4 regions of the Ferrimonas sp. YFM genome follow, and region 4 is predicted to be linked to each of the others. Evidence: predicted binding sites of a transcription regulator. Region 4 holds the regulator's gene; each other region holds the start of a gene.
The links. The regulator sigma-54, encoded in region 4, starts transcription at its own class of promoters, with help from an activator protein. The targets are predictions, from matches to a motif close to GTTGGCACGNNNNTNGNNT.

Region 1: glnK (P-II family nitrogen regulator) is a predicted target of sigma-54. The motif match lies at 2,112-2,130, and genes of this name have one in related genera.
Region 2: glnA (glutamate--ammonia ligase) is a predicted target of sigma-54. The motif match lies at 3,472-3,490, and genes of this name have one in related genera.
Region 3: norV (anaerobic nitric oxide reductase flavorubredoxin) is a predicted target of sigma-54. The motif match lies at 2,926-2,944, and genes of this name have one in related genera.

Annotation. Positions count from the first base shown of each region.
Region 1 covers NZ_AP027368.1:353,070-358,007, reverse strand. Annotated here, with positions in the region: gene QUE41_RS01790 (Dyp-type peroxidase) at 1-261, opposite strand, end outside; gene QUE41_RS01785 (ammonium transporter AmtB) at 473-1,723, opposite strand; gene glnK (P-II family nitrogen regulator) at 1,736-2,074, opposite strand; gene nrfA (ammonia-forming cytochrome c nitrite reductase) at 2,299-3,648, opposite strand; gene narQ (nitrate/nitrite two-component system sensor histidine kinase NarQ) at 3,869-4,938, shown strand, end outside.
Region 2 covers NZ_AP027368.1:96,829-101,766, forward strand. Annotated here, with positions in the region: gene glnG (nitrogen regulation protein NR(I)) at 1-157, opposite strand, end outside; gene glnL (nitrogen regulation protein NR(II)) at 154-1,200, opposite strand; gene QUE41_RS00445 (DUF4124 domain-containing protein) at 1,382-1,924, opposite strand; gene glnA (glutamate--ammonia ligase) at 2,012-3,421, opposite strand; gene typA (translational GTPase TypA) at 3,704-4,938, shown strand, end outside.
Region 3 covers NZ_AP027368.1:2,423,272-2,428,209, forward strand. Annotated here, with positions in the region: gene QUE41_RS11245 (DUF6998 domain-containing protein) at 1-6, opposite strand, end outside; gene QUE41_RS11250 (HNH endonuclease signature motif containing protein) at 51-623, opposite strand; gene QUE41_RS11255 (hypothetical protein) at 737-1,042, opposite strand; gene norR (nitric oxide reductase transcriptional regulator NorR) at 1,268-2,806, opposite strand; gene norV (anaerobic nitric oxide reductase flavorubredoxin) at 2,996-4,465, shown strand; gene norW (NADH:flavorubredoxin reductase NorW) at 4,462-4,938, shown strand, end outside.
Region 4 covers NZ_AP027368.1:4,203,329-4,208,266, forward strand. Annotated here, with positions in the region: gene lptB (LPS export ABC transporter ATP-binding protein) at 1-591, shown strand, start outside; gene QUE41_RS19455 (RNA polymerase factor sigma-54) at 659-2,110, shown strand; gene hpf (ribosome hibernation promoting factor) at 2,134-2,421, shown strand; gene ptsN (PTS IIA-like nitrogen regulatory protein PtsN) at 2,424-2,870, shown strand; gene rapZ (RNase adapter RapZ) at 2,867-3,733, shown strand; gene QUE41_RS19475 (HPr family phosphocarrier protein) at 3,711-3,983, shown strand; gene pmbA (metalloprotease PmbA) at 4,035-4,938, opposite strand, start outside.

The sequences.
Region 1 (4,938 bases), 810 kb from region 4:
GGGACGCAGCTTGGCGGGACGGGCATCGGGGTAGAGGGTATCCCAGTAGTTGGCGCCGACGGCCACAAAGCCGTTAAAGGCACTGTCCGCGTTCTGATCCACCGAGGCCTGCAACCAGGCGGCGATCTCCGCCAGCACCCCTCTCAGGGCGGGCTCCGCCTGCTCCTCTGCGTTAAACAGCAGATACAACCCATGAAGGTTGCCCTCTGCACATACCCCTGCTTGCTCCCGAGGCATAGCGCTCCCTGTGTCTGTGGTCATGATGACTCCGAACTCCGATAACAATACAAAATACCCGGCGATCTCCCATGGTGCAATCGCCGCCCATCAGTCTGCCCCAAGGCAGGGCCTGAGATCTTGCTCTGCCTCATGCCTTGAGTGAAAAAGGATGAATATCAGCCACTCATAAAAAAGCGCCCTCCGATGGAGGGCGCAACTGCAGTAGAGAGAGTTGTAGTTCTTATTATGGAGTTCAGTTCGCTCCCTTGACGGTGACAAACTCAGGGTAGGCATCGATGCCACAATCCGCAATGTCCATACCGCGGTACTCCTCCTCTTCGCTGACCCGGATGCCCATGGTCTTCTTCAGCAGGTACCACACCGCCAGGCTGGTGGCGAATACCCAGGCGAAGATGATCAGGGCGCCCAGGGCCTGAGTGCCGAAGCTGGCGTCGCCGTTGGACAGAGGCACCGCCATCAGGCCAAAGAAGCCACACACGCCGTGTACCGAGATGGCTCCCACAGGGTCATCGATCTTCACCTTGTCCATGGCCACGATGGAGAACACCACCAGACCACCGGACACCAGGCCAATCACCCCGGCCAGGGCCAGAGAGGGCGACAGCGGGTCGGCGGTGATGGCCACCAGGCCGGCCAGGGCGCCGTTGAGGATCATGGTGAGATCCGCCTTGCCCCACATCAGCTTGCACACAATCAGGGCCGCAATGGCACCGAAGGCGGCCGCGGAGTTGGTGTTGACGAAGATCTTGGCCACGGCGGTGGCGTTCTCGGCGTCAGACACCATCAGCTGAGAGCCACCGTTGAAGCCGAACCAGCCCAGCCACAGGATAAAGGTTCCCAGGGTCGCCATCGGCATGTTGGAACCCGGGATGGGGTGCACGCTGCCGTCGGCACCGTACTTGCCCTTACGGGCGCCTAAGAGGAGCACCCCGGCGATTGCTGCTGCCGCACCGGCCATGTGTACGATGCCGGATCCGGCGAAGTCCACAAAGCCCAGCTCAGAAACAAAGCCACCCCCCCAGGTCCAATATCCCTCAACTGGATAGATGAAGCCGGTAAGGACAACAGCAAAAGCCAGAAATGCCCACAATTTCATACGTTCCGCCACGGCACCTGAGACGATGGACATGGCGGTCGCCACAAACACCACCTGGAAGAAGAAGTCCGATTCCAGGGCGTGGTCTGCGTCAGAGGCCTGGGTGCCAATCAGCCCGCCCAGACTGGGCAGCCAGCCCGCTTCCGGGTTATCCACGTACATGATGTTGTAACCCACCAGCAGGAACATGGCGCAGGCGATGGCGTAGAGGCAGATGTTCTTGGTGAGGATCTCGGTGGTGTTCTTGGAGCGGACCAGGCCCGCCTCCAGCATGGCGAACCCCGCCGCCATCCACATCACCAGGGCGCCGGACATCAGGAAGTAAAAGGTGTCCAGGGCAAATCTCAGTTCCGACACCGTGGTGCCCAGTTTGGTTAACTCTTCCATCTCTCGTCCCCCTTAAATCGCTTCTGCGTCGAGCTCACCGGTACGAATCCGCACCGCCCGCTCGAGGTCATATACAAAGATTTTTCCGTCGCCGATCTTGCCGGTGTGGGCCGCCTGGCTGATCACCTCAATTAGGTGGTCCACCTTGTCCGCGGCGGTGGCGATCTCCAGCTTCACCTTGGGCAGGAAGTCCACCTGGTATTCGGCGCCACGGTAGAGTTCGGTGTGCCCCTTCTGGCGGCCAAAGCCCTTCACTTCGGTGACCGTCAGTCCATCCACCCCCAGGTCTGCGATCGCTTCCCGGACATCGTCCAGTTTGAACGGCTTGATAATGACGCTTACCAATTTCATCTTCCCAATCCCTCATCCAGTGCTGATGGCATAGCTAATTCAACTCTTGTGCCAATTTTTATTGTTCTTTTAAATCATGCCCTTAACCAAAAGCCGCTCATTCACACTGACTAACCATGCACCATTAGGTGCGCTTTTATTCCGGTTTCGCCCTGTTTTGGTGCGCAAAAAAGCAGCACAAAAAAAGCCCCGCAGAGGGCGGGGCTTGTCTGGGTGTGTACCGGCTACTCGGTCTTACCCGGGTAGTTCTTGTCCCACTCGGGCACCAGGGTCTTCTTGAAGGTCTCCTTGTCGGCACGGAGTTTATCCATGTCCAGTCCCACCACCGCCTGGGCCTTGGCCTTGGTGGAGATGTCCGGCACCTTCACCTCGGCGGTCACACCGTTCACCGCCAGGATGCGGGCCAACATGGCTCGCGCCTCGGCGCTGCGCTCCAGGGAGGTGCCCAGCACCCGCATCGCCTCGGCCGGGTTGTGCGCATGCACCCCGTGAGAGGCGATGGCGTAATCCCAACGCCACTGGGCGTGACGGATGGCGGTCAGGGCGTCCTTCATCTGCGCCTCGGTGGCCCCGGCATCCCAGGCCGCCTTGGCTTCGAAGTGGGCTTTGACCAACTGGTCTTCCGCCTGAATCTTCAGGTCGGTGACCATCTTCTTGTAGTCAGCCACCACCTTCTCCAGATCCTCTTTACTCTGCTCATGACACTTGCCGCAGGTGAACTCGAAGCGATCGAAGGGGTTGCCCACATTGTGGTCGGTGTACTTCTTACCCTCGGCATTGGTCACCCGGGGCATGTGACAGTCGGTACAGGAGACGTCATTGCGGCCATGAGGGCCGGTGCGGGCGGTCTCGAAACCTGGGTGCTGCGCCTTCAGCATCGGTGCCTTGGACACACCATGGGTCCAGTCTTTGAACTCCAGGGCATCATAATAGGCTTCCATATCCTCCACCGAGGTGCCGTTGTTCCAGGGGAAGGTCACCATGATGTCCGGCTTGGAGAAGTAGTACTCCACGTGGCACTGGGCACAGACCATGTTCTGACGGTCCGACTTGGAGGCGGACTCCCAGTCCATGCCGATGGCGGCGAAACCACGCTCGGCAAAGGGAACGGACATCCTCAGCTTGCCCTTGTTGGTGTGACAGTTGCCGCAACCGATCTCATTGGTGATCTCATCACCCCGCTTGGCCCACTTACCGTGGAAGTACTCCTTCTCACCCAGGGTATCGATCAGCCTGGGCACATCCGGACTCTTACAGGACCAGCAGGCCATGGGCATGGGACCATCCTCTTTGCCCGTGGGCGCACCGGTGCGCAGGGTGTTGCGCAGGTCGGTGATGGTGTAGTGGTGGCCCCTGGCCTTGTTGTAATCCTTGGCGAAGCCGTAGCCCGCCCAAAGCACCACCAGTCTGGGGTCTTCGGCCAGGGCATCCACCAGCTCCTTGCTCTCCTCGGTCTGCTGCCAACTGGCATACTGTTTCTTGAATTTGGCGAATTTGCTGCTGTCCGCTTCGGTCACCTCTTTGGCGATGGTCAAAGGCGCGGCCAGACACAACAGTGCTGCAATGAGTTTCATCCTGTTCACGATTGCGCTCCATTATTGCTGTTTTAGATGGCAACCGGGGCAGCTCGGTCATTCGGCAACGATGTTGCTCACACCAAAGGCCAACCCACCCTAAGGCTGCCATCTAAGGATAGATAACCTGACCGATTTCGCCCGCGAATCACTCACTTCTCTTGTCATCCACCGGAGCTTGGCGATAGGCTTGCAACAAACCTCAGGAACAGAGCCCGTCATGCGCCGTAACAAAAGCCTATCCACCACAGTGTTGTCACTGATTGTCAGTGTGATTTTCATCTTTGGCGGCCTGGCGGTCTTCTCGGTGATCACCCTGATGTACAGCGTGGATGACGCCAAGGCGATCAACGCCTCCGGCTCCCTGCGAATGCGCTCCTACCAGCTGATCTTCCTGGCCAACGCCGGCAGCACTGTGGTGGACCGCAAGATCGCCGAATTTGAGGAGATCCTCTACTCCGACGAACTGGGTAAGGCGCGCAGCTGGTACAACCCGGGTTCCACCCATCAGCAGTACGATCAGGTGATCGCCAACTGGCACCAGATGAAACTCTATGCCCTCAACGGCAACTCCCGCGCCTATGTGAATGAGGTGCGCCAGTTTGTGGATGAGATCGACATGCTGGTGGATATGCTGGAGAGCCAGGCGGAGAAGAAGACCATGTTGCTGCTGGCCACCCAGTTGCTGGGGCTGCTGACGGTGATGGCCATGGGCTTCCTGCTGATGCGGGCCGTGGGCGGGCGGGTGCTGCGGCCCCTGCATCAACTGGAGGAGGCCGCCCTCTCCATCAGCCGGCGCAAGTTCGATCTGGATCTGCCAGACAGTGAATACCACGAACTGCAGACCCTGAGTGACACCTTCAAGGAGACCGCCGCCGAGCTGGAAGCCCTCTACAGCAACCTGGAGCAACAGGTAGAAGAGAAGACCCGGGAGCTGGAACAGGCCAACGCCGGTCTGCTGCTGCTGTATCAGACCTCCCTGTGGTTCCACCGGGACCGCCTGGGGTCAGACACCATGCAACAGGCCCTGGAGCGCCTGCAGAAACACACCGGCGCCAATGGGGTCACCCTGACCATCGACGGCCGCAAAGACCTGACCATGACCCTGGGGGATCCCAGCCGCAACACCCCCATCTCCACCGCCGAGCCCCTGGTGTTTGAACATGAGCGCCTGGGCACCCTGTCGCTGATTGGCCACGGTCCGCTGCCACCGCAGATGCTGCACAACTTCGCCATCATCGTCGCCCGGGCGGTGCTGCTCAACCGCGCCAGCCAACAGCGGGAGCGGCT
Region 2 (4,938 bases), 560 kb from region 4:
CGCTGATGATGGCACTGGGCTGGGATTCCCCCAACGCTTCCCACAGGGAGTCGGCGCTGGCGAAGCTGGCGCAGCTGATCCCTTCGGCCAGCATCGCCTGTTCGACCACCCAGCGGATGGAGCTGTCGTCATCCAGAATCCACAGTTGCTCGGTCATTTCTCCTCCTTGGCAGTAATCAGCGGCAGGACCAGGGTAAAGGCGGTGTGACCTGGCCAGCTCTCAAGATCGATGCGTCCCTGGTGTTGGGCCACGGCATTCTGGGCGATGGAGAGGCCCAGCCCCGAGCCCTCGGTGCGACCGGTCACCATGGGGTAGAACAGGGTGTCCTTCAGCTTCTCATCGATACCCGGTCCGTCGTCGATGATGCTCACCGCCACCGCCATGCGGTGGCGTTTACCGGCGATGGTGATCTGGCTGCAGGTCCGGGTCTTCAGGGTGATGGTGCCCCGGCCCTCCAGGGCCTGGGCGGCATTGCGGACGATGTTGAATACCGCCTGCTGCAGCAGGTCTCTGTCCATGTCGAAATCCGGGATAGACGGGTCGTAATCCCGGACAAACTTAAGTTGGTCGGAAAACTCCAGGGCACAGAGGCGGGCCACCTGTTCCAGGATGCGGTGGATGTTGCCCTGCTCTCTCTGCCCCGGTTTCTGCGGGCCAAGTAGCTTATCCACCAGGCCGCGAAGCCGGTCTGCCTGCTCGATGATGATGCCGGTGAACTCCTTGAGCCTGGTCTCGGTGAGCTGTCGTTCCAGCAACTGGGCGGCGCCCCTCAGACCGCCGAGGGGGTTCTTGATCTCATGGGCCAGTCCCCGTACCAGCAACTGGGCAGCGTGGTGCTGGGCGTATTGGTGCAGCTCCTGGCTGATGCGCTGCTGCTGGTCAATGACCCGGATCTCCAGCAGCCCCTTGCCCGGGGAGAGGGGGGTCAGGAACAGATCCACCGTATGGTGGTGCCCCTCCAGGGTCGCCAGGCTCATGGCATAGAAGGCTGCGGCTTGATTGTCCGCCAGGTTCTCCTTGAGTTGGGCGGCTTTCACCCCCAGGTGAGAAACGCATTCGCTCAGGGTCAGTTCACCGAGTCGGCGCTGGCTGAGACCGAACAGCTGCTCGCTGGCCTGGTTGGCGTATTCGACGCCCAGGGTGCGGTTCACCACCAGCAGGGCGGCGTTGAGGTGATTGAGCAGGTTCGCTTCCTGTATGTCGGCCATCTTGGGTGAAACTCCTTGGGCATCCTTAGGCTAAGATACCATTGCACCAATATGGTGCAAGTCTTGGGGTGGTGTCTGCCCTAAATTGGGGAGCTTGGACACTTAGGGCCCCAGGATGCTTGGTTTTGCACTAATGGTCAGAGGTGCTGCAAGAGCCCTGCCAATTCTCCATTCAGGGGACAGGTGTCTGAACAGGCGGTTGCTGATGACGGGGTTTGCCAAACAGCCTGGATTGGCGGTGCAGATGCACGGTGACCGGCGGGCTTTGCGCCAGCAGCGCCCCCTGTTGGTCCACTATGATGGCCTGCAGTTGGTGGCTGCCCCGATCCAGGTTGGCCAGGGTGAGGCGAGAGCCTGTCACCTGGTGTGCCTGACCGTCGATCAGCAGTTGCAGGCTGTGGTCCGGTGCGGGTTTGGGCTCGGTGGCCAGTCTGATGGTCAGCTTGCCTTCATTGCTTCGCACTGTGGCGTCCTGCTGTGGGCTGAGGATGGCCAGACTGTAGCCTGGGACCACCGCTTCGGCCTGGGGCTGGGCCTGGCGTTGAGGGGAGAGAGTGCGCCAGGAGACCTGGCTGCCTGGGGTGATGGTGACCGGTTGGGCCTGGCCATGGGGAGGAAGGTCGCTGTAATGGGCCACCCCGTTGTCATCCACCCAGCGGTAGATGGCGGCCTGGGCGGAGGCGCACAGCAGCAGTAGCAGCAAGAGGGTTCGCATCCTTTCTCCTCCTCAAGGTTCTGCTTTTCAGTGTAGCAGCCACAAAAAAGCCCACCTGAACAGGTGGGCTTTCTCAGACAACCGGGTTTAGCAGCTGTAGTACATCTCGAACTCAACAGGGTGAGTGGTCATGTCCAGACGCTCAACTTCGGCGCGCTTCAGCTCCAGGTAGGAGTCGATGTAGTCATCGGAGAATACGCCACCGGCAGTCAGGAACTCGCGGTCTGCGTCCAGGCATTCCAGAGCCTGGGCGAAGGAAGCGGCGACGGTTGGGATCTCTGCGGCTTCCTCGGCAGGCAGGTCGTACAGATCCTTGTCCATGGCTTCGCCGGGGTGGATCTTGTTCTTGATGCCGTCCAGGCCAGCCATCAGCATGGCCGCAAAGGCCAGGTAAGGGTTGGCGGTTGGATCGGGGAAGCGCACCTCGATACGACGGCCTTTCGGGCTGGGTACCACAGGGATGCGGATGGAAGCGGAACGGTTACGGGCGGAGTAGGCCAGCATTACCGGGGCTTCGAAGCCGGGAACCAGACGCTTGTAGGAGTTGGTGGAGGCGTTGGCAAAGGCGTTGATGGCACGGGCGTGCTTGATGATGCCGCCGATGTAGTACAGGGCTGTCTCAGACAGGCCGCCGTACTTGTCGCCAGCGAACAGGTTCACGCCGTCCTTCAGCAGAGACTGGTGGCAGTGCATGCCGGAACCGTTGTCGCCAACCACAGGCTTGGGCATGAAGGTGGCGGACTTGCCGTAGGCGTGGGCCACGTTGTGTACCACGTACTTGTAGATCTGAATTTCGTCAGCCTTTTCAACGATGGTGTTGAACTTGGTGGCGATCTCGTTCTGACCGGCAGTGGCCACTTCGTGGTGGTGGGCTTCAACAGTCAGGCCCATCTCTTCCATCACCAGACACATGGCGGAGCGCAGGTCCTGGGAGGAGTCCACAGGGGCCACTGGGAAGTAGCCGCCCTTGACGCCGGGACGGTGACCCATGTTGCCGCCTTCGTAATCCTTGGCGGAGTTCCAGCTGGCCTCTTCGGCATCGATGCGGTACATGGAGCCGGCCATGTCGGTGTGGAACTTCACGTCGTCAAACAGGAAGAACTCAGGCTCAGGACCGAAGAACACTTCGTCGGCGAAGCCGGCGGAGCGCATGTAGCCTTCGGCACGCTTTGCGATGGAGCGTGGGTCACGATCGTAGCCCTGCATGGTAGTGGGCTCGATGATGTCACAGCGGATGTTCAGGGTCGCTTCTTCAGTGAAGGGGTCCAGAATGGCGGTGGCAGGGTCAGGCATCAGCACCATGTCGGACTCGTTGATCCCCTTCCAGCCGGCGATGGAGGAGCCGTCGAACATCTTGCCCTCTTCGAAGAAATCTTCGTCCACCTGGTGGGTGGGCAGGGAGACGTGTTGCTCTTTACCCTTGGTATCGGTGAAGCGCAGATCGACAAACTTCACATCATTTTCTTTAATCAGTTCCAATACGTGTTCGACAGACATCCGATTTACCTCCAAATGGCGATTGCGCCCCTAAGTTTCTGTCACCTCTTATGCCAGAGGTGTGCCAAAAAATTAAGTGGCTGATTATGAAGAGTTTGTTACAGATGAGGGGGATGGAAGGACGCGTTGTTGCACCGATATGGTGCATGTTGTGGTCATTTTTGGTGCATTGCACCCGGGATAAGGCAGCGGCGTCCATGGCTTGCGTCCGTTGGTGAAAAAAAGCACTGTCCTGATGCGTGATGACAGAGTAGAATGGCCGCCTTTTTGATGCAACCTAATATGGAGCCAGGCAGAACAGTGCTGGATAAATTAAGAAATATTGCGATCATTGCGCACGTCGACCACGGTAAAACCACCTTGGTAGACAAGCTGCTGCAGCAGTCCGGAACCCTGGAGAGCCGCACCGAGCTGGATGAGCGGGTGATGGACTCCAACGATCTGGAAAAAGAACGCGGTATCACCATTCTGGCTAAGAACACTGCCATCAAGTGGAACGACTACCGCATCAACATCGTGGACACTCCCGGACACGCCGATTTCGGTGGTGAGGTAGAGCGGGTAATGTCCATGGTGGACAGCGTACTGCTGCTGGTGGACGCTCAAGAGGGCCCCATGCCCCAGACTCGCTTCGTAACCCAGAAGGCGTTTGCCCAGGGTCTGAAGCCTATCGTGGTCATCAACAAGATCGACAAACCAGGTGCCCGTCCCGACTGGGTGATGGACCAGGTATTCGACCTGTTTGACAACCTGGGTGCCACCGATGAGCAGCTGGACTTCCAAGTGGTGTACGCCTCCGCTCTGAACGGCTGGGCCTCCCATGACGCCGAAGAGACCGGTACCGACATGACTCCTCTGTTCGAAACCATTGTCGAGCAGGTGGAAGCGCCCCAGGGCGACGTGGACGGTTCCTTCCAGATGCAGATCTCTCAGCTGGACTACAACTCCTACGTTGGCGTAATCGGCGTTGGCCGTGTGAGCCGCGGTAAGGTGAAGGTGGGTCAGCAGGTGACCATCAACTGCGCCAACGGCACCATCCGTAACGGTAAGGTTGGCCAGGTTCTGGGTTACCTGGGTCTGGAGCGTCACGAAGTTGAAGAAGCTCAGGCGGGCGACATCATCGCCATCTCCGGCCTGGGTGAGCTGAAGATCTCCGACACCGTGTGCTGCCCCAACGAAGTGGAGGCTCTGCCTGCCCTGTCTGTGGATGAGCCCACTGTGACCATGACCTTCCAGGTGAACACCTCCCCGTTCTCCGGCCAGGAAGGTAAGTACGTGACCTCCCGTAACATTCTGGAGCGTCTGCAGAAAGAGCTGGTGCACAACGTTGCCCTGCGCGTGGAAGAGACTGATGATCCGGACAAGTTCCGTGTTTCCGGCCGTGGTGAACTGCACCTGGGTGTTCTGATCGAGAACATGCGCCGTGAAGGTTACGAGCTGGCGGTATCCCGCCCCGAGGTGATTCTGCGTACCGTTGACGGTGTGCTGGAAGAACCCTACGAGACCGTGACCGTGGA
Region 3 (4,938 bases), 1.8 Mb from region 4:
TGCCATCGTTCTTCCTTATGTGAAATTGACAAGACCAACAATTACGAAGATCACAACTTTCTAAATGCAGTAGCTATTTTCATGCTAATTTTAGCTGCTAGTTTCTGAGACTCTTTCATTTGATTCTCGATTTGTCGACAGTTATCCCAATGCTTAGTCCAGACTTCAACACCTACAATTGATTCAAAATCTAACTTTGTAGGTGTTTTCCAGCTTTCGTATCTCTTCAAAGCTAACACTCTTTTTCTTATATCAATAACCTTTCTGCTTTTGGGAGATAAAGGAGCATCACTGAATATCCATTCATCCCATCTTTTGTTTCCTTTTGATTGGTTACACTTACCGCAAGATGGCACTAGGTTATGTATTTCAGATATGTAACCTGTTGGCTTTTTATTAATTACCAAAGGTCGTAAGTGATCCCATTCTGTGTAGCTTTCTCCGCAGTATGAGCAACAAATAGACTTATCACTCATCCCCAATATAGCTAACGCCTCTATGATTTCACTTTCAGATGGCTTTATTGTTGGAATTATACCATTAACAAATGAGTTTGTTATACTGGAAGTTCGCCCGGTGATGCTAACAGCATTCGGCATCTTGAATAATTTCTTGTAAGACATTCCCCCTCCTAATCTAGTTTTTCAATAGATAATCTATAGACTAGTTAATTACGAGCCATCTCCAATCGACCCTCAACATCAAATATAATCCCTCCTCTATGTTTCTAAGGGCTCTAATTCAACCTATCCAGCTCTGATTCAATACTACTTATTAATATGTCTGTTATTTCCGCATCAGATTTTCCGTCTATTTTCACTTCAATACTAGTTACCATTCCATCTACTTTCTTTAAGTCTTCAACTTGAAACTTAGGGCAGCACGAGACTATAGAGGATCTTTCACCCGCCTTATAACCTAAAGGTTCAGCGTAAATTTTTAATACACCCTCAAGTAAAGTAGCACGAACCGACTCCTTTTTATTCGCTCTGCACAATGCAACATAGTCTTCAATTGTCTTTTTAGTTTCCTGTAATTGCATAATCCATCCTTGGTTCAATATGATTAAATAGACTATAGTCTTATCTAATATAAATCACAGCCTAACATAAGCAATTATGCCACAACCTCCTTGCTACACGGCCTGATGCTGATTAAACAATTTAAGTTATTAAATCAATGGCTTAGTTTAGATATAAGATGCAACAACCGAAGATAAGATTAAAATACCTAGACCCTAGACGCATTATCATAGTCACTTTTTCGATTACTTCATTCCCAACCGTTTAGCCAGCCGATGCAAATTGCCAGTATCCAGTCCCAGGGTACGGGCACAGGCCGCCCAATTGCCACCATTGGCGTCCAGTGCCTGACGGATCAACCCTTGCTGAAACTGCTCGGTGGCCCGGCGAAAGCCCAGGCCAATGTCGACATCTGAAGTAATGGTACCTAACAGAGGCTTGTCCATTGTCGTCACACTAGGTGCACGATCCAGGTGCCTGGCGTGGATCACCACATCCTCAGAGGATGACTCGGCTCTGGCCAGCACCGTGGCCCGATGCAGACAGTGCTCCAGCTCCCGCACGTTACCCGGCCAGGAGGAGCCCATCAGAAGCTGGCGTGCCCCGTCATCCAGCCTGAGCGTTTTAAGACCCAGCTTGGTGCGCCAACGCTCCAAGAAGAAGCCAGCTAACAACAGCAGGTCATCACCACGCTGTTGCAGCGGCGGCACCTGCAATGGGAAGACGCTCAACCTGTGGTACAAGTCGGCGCGAAAACGCTTGTCCAACACCTCCTGGCGCAGATCCCGGTTGGTGGCGGCGATGATGCGTACGTCCACCTTGATGGGCTTATCACTGCCGACGCGCTGCAAATCGCCGTATTGCAGCACCCGCAGCAGCTTGGCCTGTAGGCCCAGCGACAACTCCCCGACTTCGTCCAGGAACAGGGTGCCACCATCCGCCAGCTCGAACTTACCCTGTCTGTTGCTGATGGCACCGGTGAAAGCGCCTTTTACATGGCCGAAGAGTTCACTCTCGGCCACTGACTCGGGCAATGCGGCACAGTTCAGGTAGATAAGGGGCTTCTCGGCGCGCAGGGACCCGGCATGAATCGCCTCAGCTACCAGCTCTTTACCTGTTCCGGTCTGGCCTAACACCAATGCCGTCAGATCCGTGTTGGCCACCACCTCTATCTCTCGCCTTAAGGCCTGCATCACCGGGGACTGACCAATGATCTCCACAGGCTCGTCGCCCCGCCCTTCACTCCGTGCAGGTACAGCGCTGAGCTGGCCGCTGAGCTGTTCCAGCTCCTCCATCAGCAAGGCATTGTTGAGACTGGCCGCGGCCAATGCCGACACGGTACGCAGGTCGGCGTCACTGAACTGTTCAAACTGTTGAGGGTTGAAATCGTCAATGGTGAGCGCGCCGATGAGGCGCTGATTGGCCACCAGGGGAAGCCCCACGCACGCATGCACTTTCAGTTCATCGTCATGGCTGGGGATCAGGCCATCGTAGGGGTCGGGCAGATCGCTGTCGGCGGGAAAGCGCACCACATCCCCTGCCCTGGCGATCGCCTCCAGTCTGGGATGTTCAGCCACCTGAAAGCGGCGCCCCAGCACTTCGGTGGCCAATCCGTTGATTGCCAGCGGTGTGAACTGGTCGCCACGAAACACCAGCAATGCCGATGCATCACAGTCCAACAAGGTACGCACTGTAGTCAGCAAGCGATCGAATCGATCCTGAGCCGATACGCCTGAGGTAAGGTCCAGCGCCAAGCTGGCAAAATCTTTTAACGCCAATCCCATCGATTGCTCCAGGCACGCCATTGTCAAAAAGACATTGCAATGTCATGTTGACATTATAGTAGAAATGTCATTATGACAACACCATTGTTAGCTGACTCAATAAATTCAATCACTTAAAACTTGGCACGATTGCTGTAATACCTCACTCAGTTTGAATAAATGATTTTTTCGATTTTGAGGTACGGCTTCATGGCAATCCACGTAAAAAACAACATCCATTGGGTAGGTCAACGGGACTGGGAGGTACAAGACTTTCACGGCACCGAATACAAGATGACTAAGGGCACCAGCTACAACAGTTATCTGATTCGAGAAGAGAAAACCGTACTGATAGACACCGTCGACCACCGCTTCAGCCAGGAGTTTATTCAGAACCTGGCGATGGAAGTGGACCTGAGCCAGATTGACGCCATAGTGATCAACCACGCCGAAGAGGATCACGCCGGAGCCCTGGCGGCCCTGCTGGAGAAGATCCCCGGTACCCCCATCTACTGCACCGAGAACGCCATCGACTCCATCACCGGCCACCATCACCGCCCCGACTGGAATTTCCAGCCAGTAAAAACCGGAGACAGCCTGGACCTGGGCAATGGCAAACAGCTGGTGTTCGTCGAAGCGCCCATGCTGCACTGGCCCGACAGCATGATGACCTACATGACCGGAGACGCCGTGCTGTTCTCCAACGACGCCTTCGGTCAGCACTACTGCGACGAACGCCTGTTCAACGATGAAGTGGATCAGGCCGAACTGTACGAGCAATGCCTGCGCTACTACTCCAACATCCTCACCCCCTTCAGTGCCCTGGTCATTGCCAAGATCAAAGAGGTGCTGAGCCTGAACCTGCCGGTGGATATGATCGCCACATCCCACGGCATCGTCTGGCGCGACAACCCGGTGCAGATCATCGAAAAGTACCTGGAGTGGGCCGACGATTATCAGGAAGATCGCATCACCATTTTCTACGACACCATGTCCGGCAATACCCGAATGATGGCGGACGCCATTGCCCAGGGGATTCACGACGTCGACCCCGGTGTGGCGGTGAAGGTGTTTAACGTCTCTCGTCAGGACAAGAACGAGATCCTGGCCAACCTGTTCCGCTCCAAGGGCGTGTTGATCGGCTCATCCACCATGAACAACGTGATGATGCCCAAAATTGCCGGCATGCTGGAGGAGATTACCGGCCTGCGATTCAAGAACAAGAAGGCCGGCGCCTTCGGCAGCTTCGGCTGGAATGGCGGCGCGGTTGACCGTATTCATGCCCGCCTGACCGACGCCGGCTTCGAGACGCTGCCCGGCCTGAAGACCAAATGGAAACCTGACGGCCAGGCTATGCAAGTCTGCCGGGAGCATGGACGCCAGGTTGCCCGCCAATGGGCCCTGCACCCGCTTAATGAGGCTCAGCAGCCCATCCAGGCAACACCCTCTGCCCTGCCCCAGGGCCAAAGCACTGAGGCGGTGCCTAGCCCTAGGGCGGCCGATGAGCCGATGCTCTGCACCGTGTGCCAGTGGGTCTACGATCCGGCCCTGGGCGAACCCAATCAGGGCGTCGAGCCTGGAACCGCCTGGTGTCAGGTGCCCGATAGCTTCCTCTGTCCGGAATGCGGTCTGGGCAAGCAGGTGTTTGAGCCCACCGCCCACCAGGAGAACGCCGCATGAGTGCCCCTATCGTCATCGTTGGCAGCGGCTTTGCTGCCTATCAACTGGTAAAGGCGCTGCGTAAGCTTGATGCCGGCCACCCCATTACCGTGGTGACCGCCGACGACGGCCATGAGTACAGCAAGCCGGACCTCAGTCATGTGGCCAGCCGTAATCAGAGGGCCGACGATCTGGTGAAACTCACCGGGGCAGAGTTTGCCGAGCAGCACAACGTCACCCTGATGACGCGACAGACGGTGGAACGCATTGACCCGGTCCAGCAGAGGCTGGAGCTGGCTGACCAACAGCTCAGTTATGGCCAACTGGTGCTGGCCACAGGGGCGCGAGCCATGGTGCCAACCATCGATGGGCTGGCCCCCAACGACATCATGACCCTCAACAGTCTTGGCGAATATCGTCAGCACCAGCAGGCATTGTTGGATGCACAGTCTGTGCTCGTCGTCGGCGCTGGCCTCATAGGCACCGAGCTGGCT
Region 4 (4,938 bases):
TTCTACATGGTGGTGGGCCTGGTGCAGAACGACCGGGGCCGGATCCTCATTGACGGCGAGGAGATCACCCTGCTGCCGATGCACAGCCGTGCCCGCAAGGGGATTGGCTACCTGCCTCAGGAATCCTCCATCTTCCGCAAGCTGTCGGTGTACGACAACCTGATGGCGGTGCTGCAGACCCGCAAGGGCCTGAGCCAGTCCCAGCGGGTAGAGAAGCTGGAACAGCTTCTGGAGGAGTTCAACATCACCCACATCCGCGACAGCCTGGGAATGAGCCTGTCCGGCGGCGAGCGCCGCCGGGTAGAGATCGCCCGGGCCCTGGCTGCCGATCCCAAGTTCATCCTGCTGGACGAGCCCTTCGCCGGCGTCGACCCCATCTCGGTGATCGACATCAAGAAGATCATCCAGCACCTGAGAGATCGCGGCCTGGGCGTACTGATCACCGACCACAATGTTCGGGAGACTCTGGACGTCTGTGAACACGCCTACATCGTCAGCCACGGCGAGCTGATCGCCCAGGGTGAACCCGCCGCCATCCTAGAGAACAAGCTGGTGCGCTCGGTATACTTGGGCGACCAGTTCAAGCTATAGTAATTTGAACTCCCGACCAGGAATACAACCGGAAATAACAAGAAGGAATAAGGACAGGTTGTTGTAAATGAAGACTTCTCTACAGCTAAAGCTGGGACAGCAGCTCACCATGACCCCGCAGTTGCAACAGGCCATTCGCCTGCTGCAACTGTCGACGCTGGATCTCCAACAGGAGATTCAGGAGGCTCTGGATGCCAACCCCCTGCTTGAGGTCGAGGAGGATCTCAGCCCAGCCGTCCCCGACACCCCGGACACCGCCACCCGGGATGAGTTGGAGCCCGCTCCGGAAGCCGCCAGCCTGGACACCAGCGAGGCCCTGAGTCAGACCGACATGCCCGATGACCTTCAGGTCGACACCTCCTGGGACGAATACTACACCTCCTCCCCGGCCCCCATGTCCAGCCGGGAAGACGACATGCCCTTTCAGGGCAGCACCGGCGACAGCCTTCAAAGCCATCTGCTGTGGCAGATGGAACTGACCCCCATGTCCGATACCGACCGCGCCATCGCGGTGGCCATCATTGATGCCACCGACGAACGCGGCTACCTGACCCAGACCGCCGAAGACATTCTCGAAGCCATGGGCGACGATGAGGTGGAGCTGGACGAGGTGGAAGCGGTGCTCAAGCGGGTGCAACGATTCGATCCTGTGGGCGTCTGTGCCCGGGATCTGGCCGAGTGCCTGCTGGTGCAACTGAGTCAGTTTGATGGGGGAACCCCCTGGCTGGCAGAGGCCAGGATGCTGATCCAGGAGCACATGGATCTGCTGGCCAATCGCGACTTCCGCGGCCTGATGCGCAAGACCCGCCTCAAGGAGGAGGAGCTCAAAGAGGCGATGGAGCTGATCCAGACCCTCAACCCGCGTCCCGGCAGCGCCCTGGTCAGCGATAACGACCAGTACGTGATTCCCGATGTGGCGGTCTCCAAGCGCAAGGGGCGCTGGGTAGTGGAACTCAATCCGGACACCATGCCCAAGATCCGCATCAACGAACAGTATGCGGCCCTGAGCCGCAACAGCCGCAATCAGGCAGACAGCCAATTCGTTCGCGGTCACCTGCAGGAAGCCAAGTGGTTCCTGAAGAGCCTGGAGAGCCGCAACGACACCCTGCTCAAGGTGGCCAACTGCATCGTCCAGTTCCAGCAAGGCTTCCTGGAGTATGGTGACGAGGCGATGAAGCCCATGGTGCTCAACGATGTGGCGGAAGCGGTGGACATGCACGAGTCCACTATCTCCCGGGTGACCACCCAGAAATACATGCATACGCCCCGTGGCATCTTCGAGCTGAAATACTTCTTTTCCAGCCACGTCAGCACCGACAGTGGCGGCGAGTGCTCATCCACGGCAATTCGTGCTTTAATTAAAAAATTGGTTGCTGCTGAGAATCCTAAAAAACCTCTCAGTGACAGCAAAATGGCGGAGCTGCTGGCAGAACAGGGAATCAAGGTGGCGAGACGGACCATCGCCAAGTACAGGGAAGCCCTGGGCATAGCTCCATCCAATCAGCGGAAACAGCTGTAACCAGCAAAAAAGGAGGAACCTATATGCAAATCAATCTGACCGGTCATCACGTCGAGATCACAACCGCTCTGAGAGATTATGTGCACACCAAGTTCGACAAGCTGGAGCGCCACTTTGACCATATCTCCAATGTCTACGTGGTGCTGAATGTGGAGAAAGCACAGCAAACCGCCGAAGCCAAACTGAACCTGAGTGGCCGCGAAGTGTACGCGACCCACCACCACGACAACATGTACGCTGCCATCGACGGCCTGATCGACAAGCTGGACCGTCAGGTTATCAAGCATAAAGAGAAAATTTCACGCCATTAATCATGGACATAACCACGTTACTCAGCCCGGAGTGCGCCACCATCGCCGCTCCGGGCCTTAGCAAAAAGCGCGCCCTGGAGATGATCTCCCAACTGGCGGGCGAGCATCACGGCAGTCTCAACCCCCAGCAGCTGTTCGAAAGCCTGCTGGCCAGGGAGAGGATGGGCAGCACCGGCATCGGCAAGGGAATCGCCCTGCCCCATGGCCGGCTGGCGAACATCGAGCGCCCCATCGCCGTGTTCATCAAGTGCGACGAAGCGATCCCCTTCGACGCCATCGATGGCAAGCCAGTGGACCTGCTGTTTGCCCTGTTTGTCCCCGAGGACGCCGTACAGGAGCACCTGGCCACTCTGGCCGCCATGGCCAAGACCCTGCAGGACAAAGAGACCTGCCGGGCACTGCGCAAATGCAGCAATGACTCTGAGCTCTATGCCCTGGTGACCTCGTGAAACTGATCATCCTCTCCGGACGTTCCGGTGCCGGCAAATCCGTCGCCCTCCGGGTCCTCGAAGACCTGGGCTGCTACTGTGTCGACAACCTGCCCGCGGTGATGCTGCCCTCCCTGGTGGAGGAGATGCTGGATCAATGCGACACCCTGGCGGTCAGCCTGGACATCCGCAACCTGCCGGACCAGGCGGAACAGATTCCTGAGATACTCAAGCACCTGCCGGATTCCATCGAGCGACAGATCTACTTCCTGGATGCGTCGGATGCCAGCCTGATCAAGCGCTACAGCGAGACCCGCAGACTGCATCCCCTGTCGCGCAGCGGCACTTCCCTGGCGGAGGCGATCGCCTCAGAGACCCAACTGCTGGCCCCCATTCGCGACCTGGCCGACCACAGTTTCATGACCGATGGCCTGTCGGTCCATCAGTTGGCCGACGAGATGCGTACCCGACTGCTGGGGCAGGCGGAACGGGAACTGCTGCTGGTGTTTGAGTCCTTCGGATTCAAGCATGGCATCCCCAAGGATGCGGACTACGTGTTCGACGTACGCTTTCTGCCCAACCCTCACTGGGATCCCGCCCTGCGTCCCCTCACCGGCCTGGACAAGCCGGTGCAGCGCTACTTCGCCAAGGAGTGGATGGTGGCGCGCTTTATCGAACACACCGAAAACTTTCTGCTCAACTGGCTGCCGATGCTGGAGCGCAACAACCGCGCCTACCTGACCATCGCCATCGGCTGTACCGGCGGCCAGCACCGCAGCGTCTACATCGCCGAACAGCTGGAGCAACGCTTCCGCCAGCGGCAGAAGCAGACCTCGGTCCGTCATCGTGAACTGGACAAACGTGAAGCTGACAAGAACCCTTAAGGTGGTCAACAAGCTGGGCCTGCACGCCCGCGCCGCCACCCGGCTGGCGCAGCTGGCCCACAACTACGACGCCCACATTCAGGTGGTCCATGGAGACCAGAGCGCCAGTGCCGACAGCGTGCTGGGGCTGCTGATGCTGCAAACCTGTCAGGGACAGGAGGTGACGGTGATCTGCGAAGGCCAGGACGCCGAGCCCGCCCTGGAAGCGGTCACCCAACTGTTCAGCGGGCGATTCGACGAATCAGAATAAAAAAACCGGAGCCTGGCTCCGGTTTTTTGTTTTTCGACACTAGGTCCCCAATCAGTTACCGGCCACCTTCATGGCGCTCAGCAGGATGGACCCCGTCTTGATGCTGGTGCGGGGATCCACATCTGTGCCCACCGCCACCATATCCCGGTACATCTGCTTCAGGTTACCGGCGATGGTGATCTCGTGCACCGGATACTGGATGATGCCGTTCTCCACCCAGAAGCCGGCGGCGCCACGGGAGTAATCACCGGTCACGCCGTTCACACCATGGCCCATCAGCTCGGTCACATACAGGCCGGTGCCCATCTGCTTCAGCATGGAGGCCAGATCGCCGCCATTGCTGGCCAGTTGCCAGTTGTAGATGCCACCGGCGTGACCCGTGGTGGTCATCCCCAGGCGGCGGGCGGAGTAAGCGGTCAGCAGGTAGGACTCCAGTACGCCGTCACGGACAATCTGCCGGGCACGGGTGGCCACACCCTCCCCATCGAAGGGAGCGCTGGCCAGGCCCACGGGCAGATGAGGATTCTCTTCGATTGAGAACCACTGGGGCAGAATCTCGGTGCCTAGGCTGTCCAGCAGGAAGGAGGACTGACGATAGAGTGACGCACCGCTGATGGCGCCCACCAGGTGACCCACCAGGCCGGTGGCGGTCTCGGCGGAGAACAGCACTGGCACTTCGCAGGTGTCGATCTTGCGCGCACCCAGACGGGCGCTGACCTTAGCGGCGGCGCTGATGCCCAGGGCCTCCGGGTTCACCAGATCGCCAAATCGACGCCCCACGGTGTAGTCATAGTCTCGCTCCATCCCCTGCTCATCCTTGCCGATCAGCACACAGGAGAGGCTGTGGCGGGAGGAAGCATAGCTGCCGATAAAGCCATGGCTGTTGCCGTACACCTTGATGCCGGCGTGGCTGTTGCAGCTGGCACCGTCGGACATCTCGATGCCGTGGTCGCTC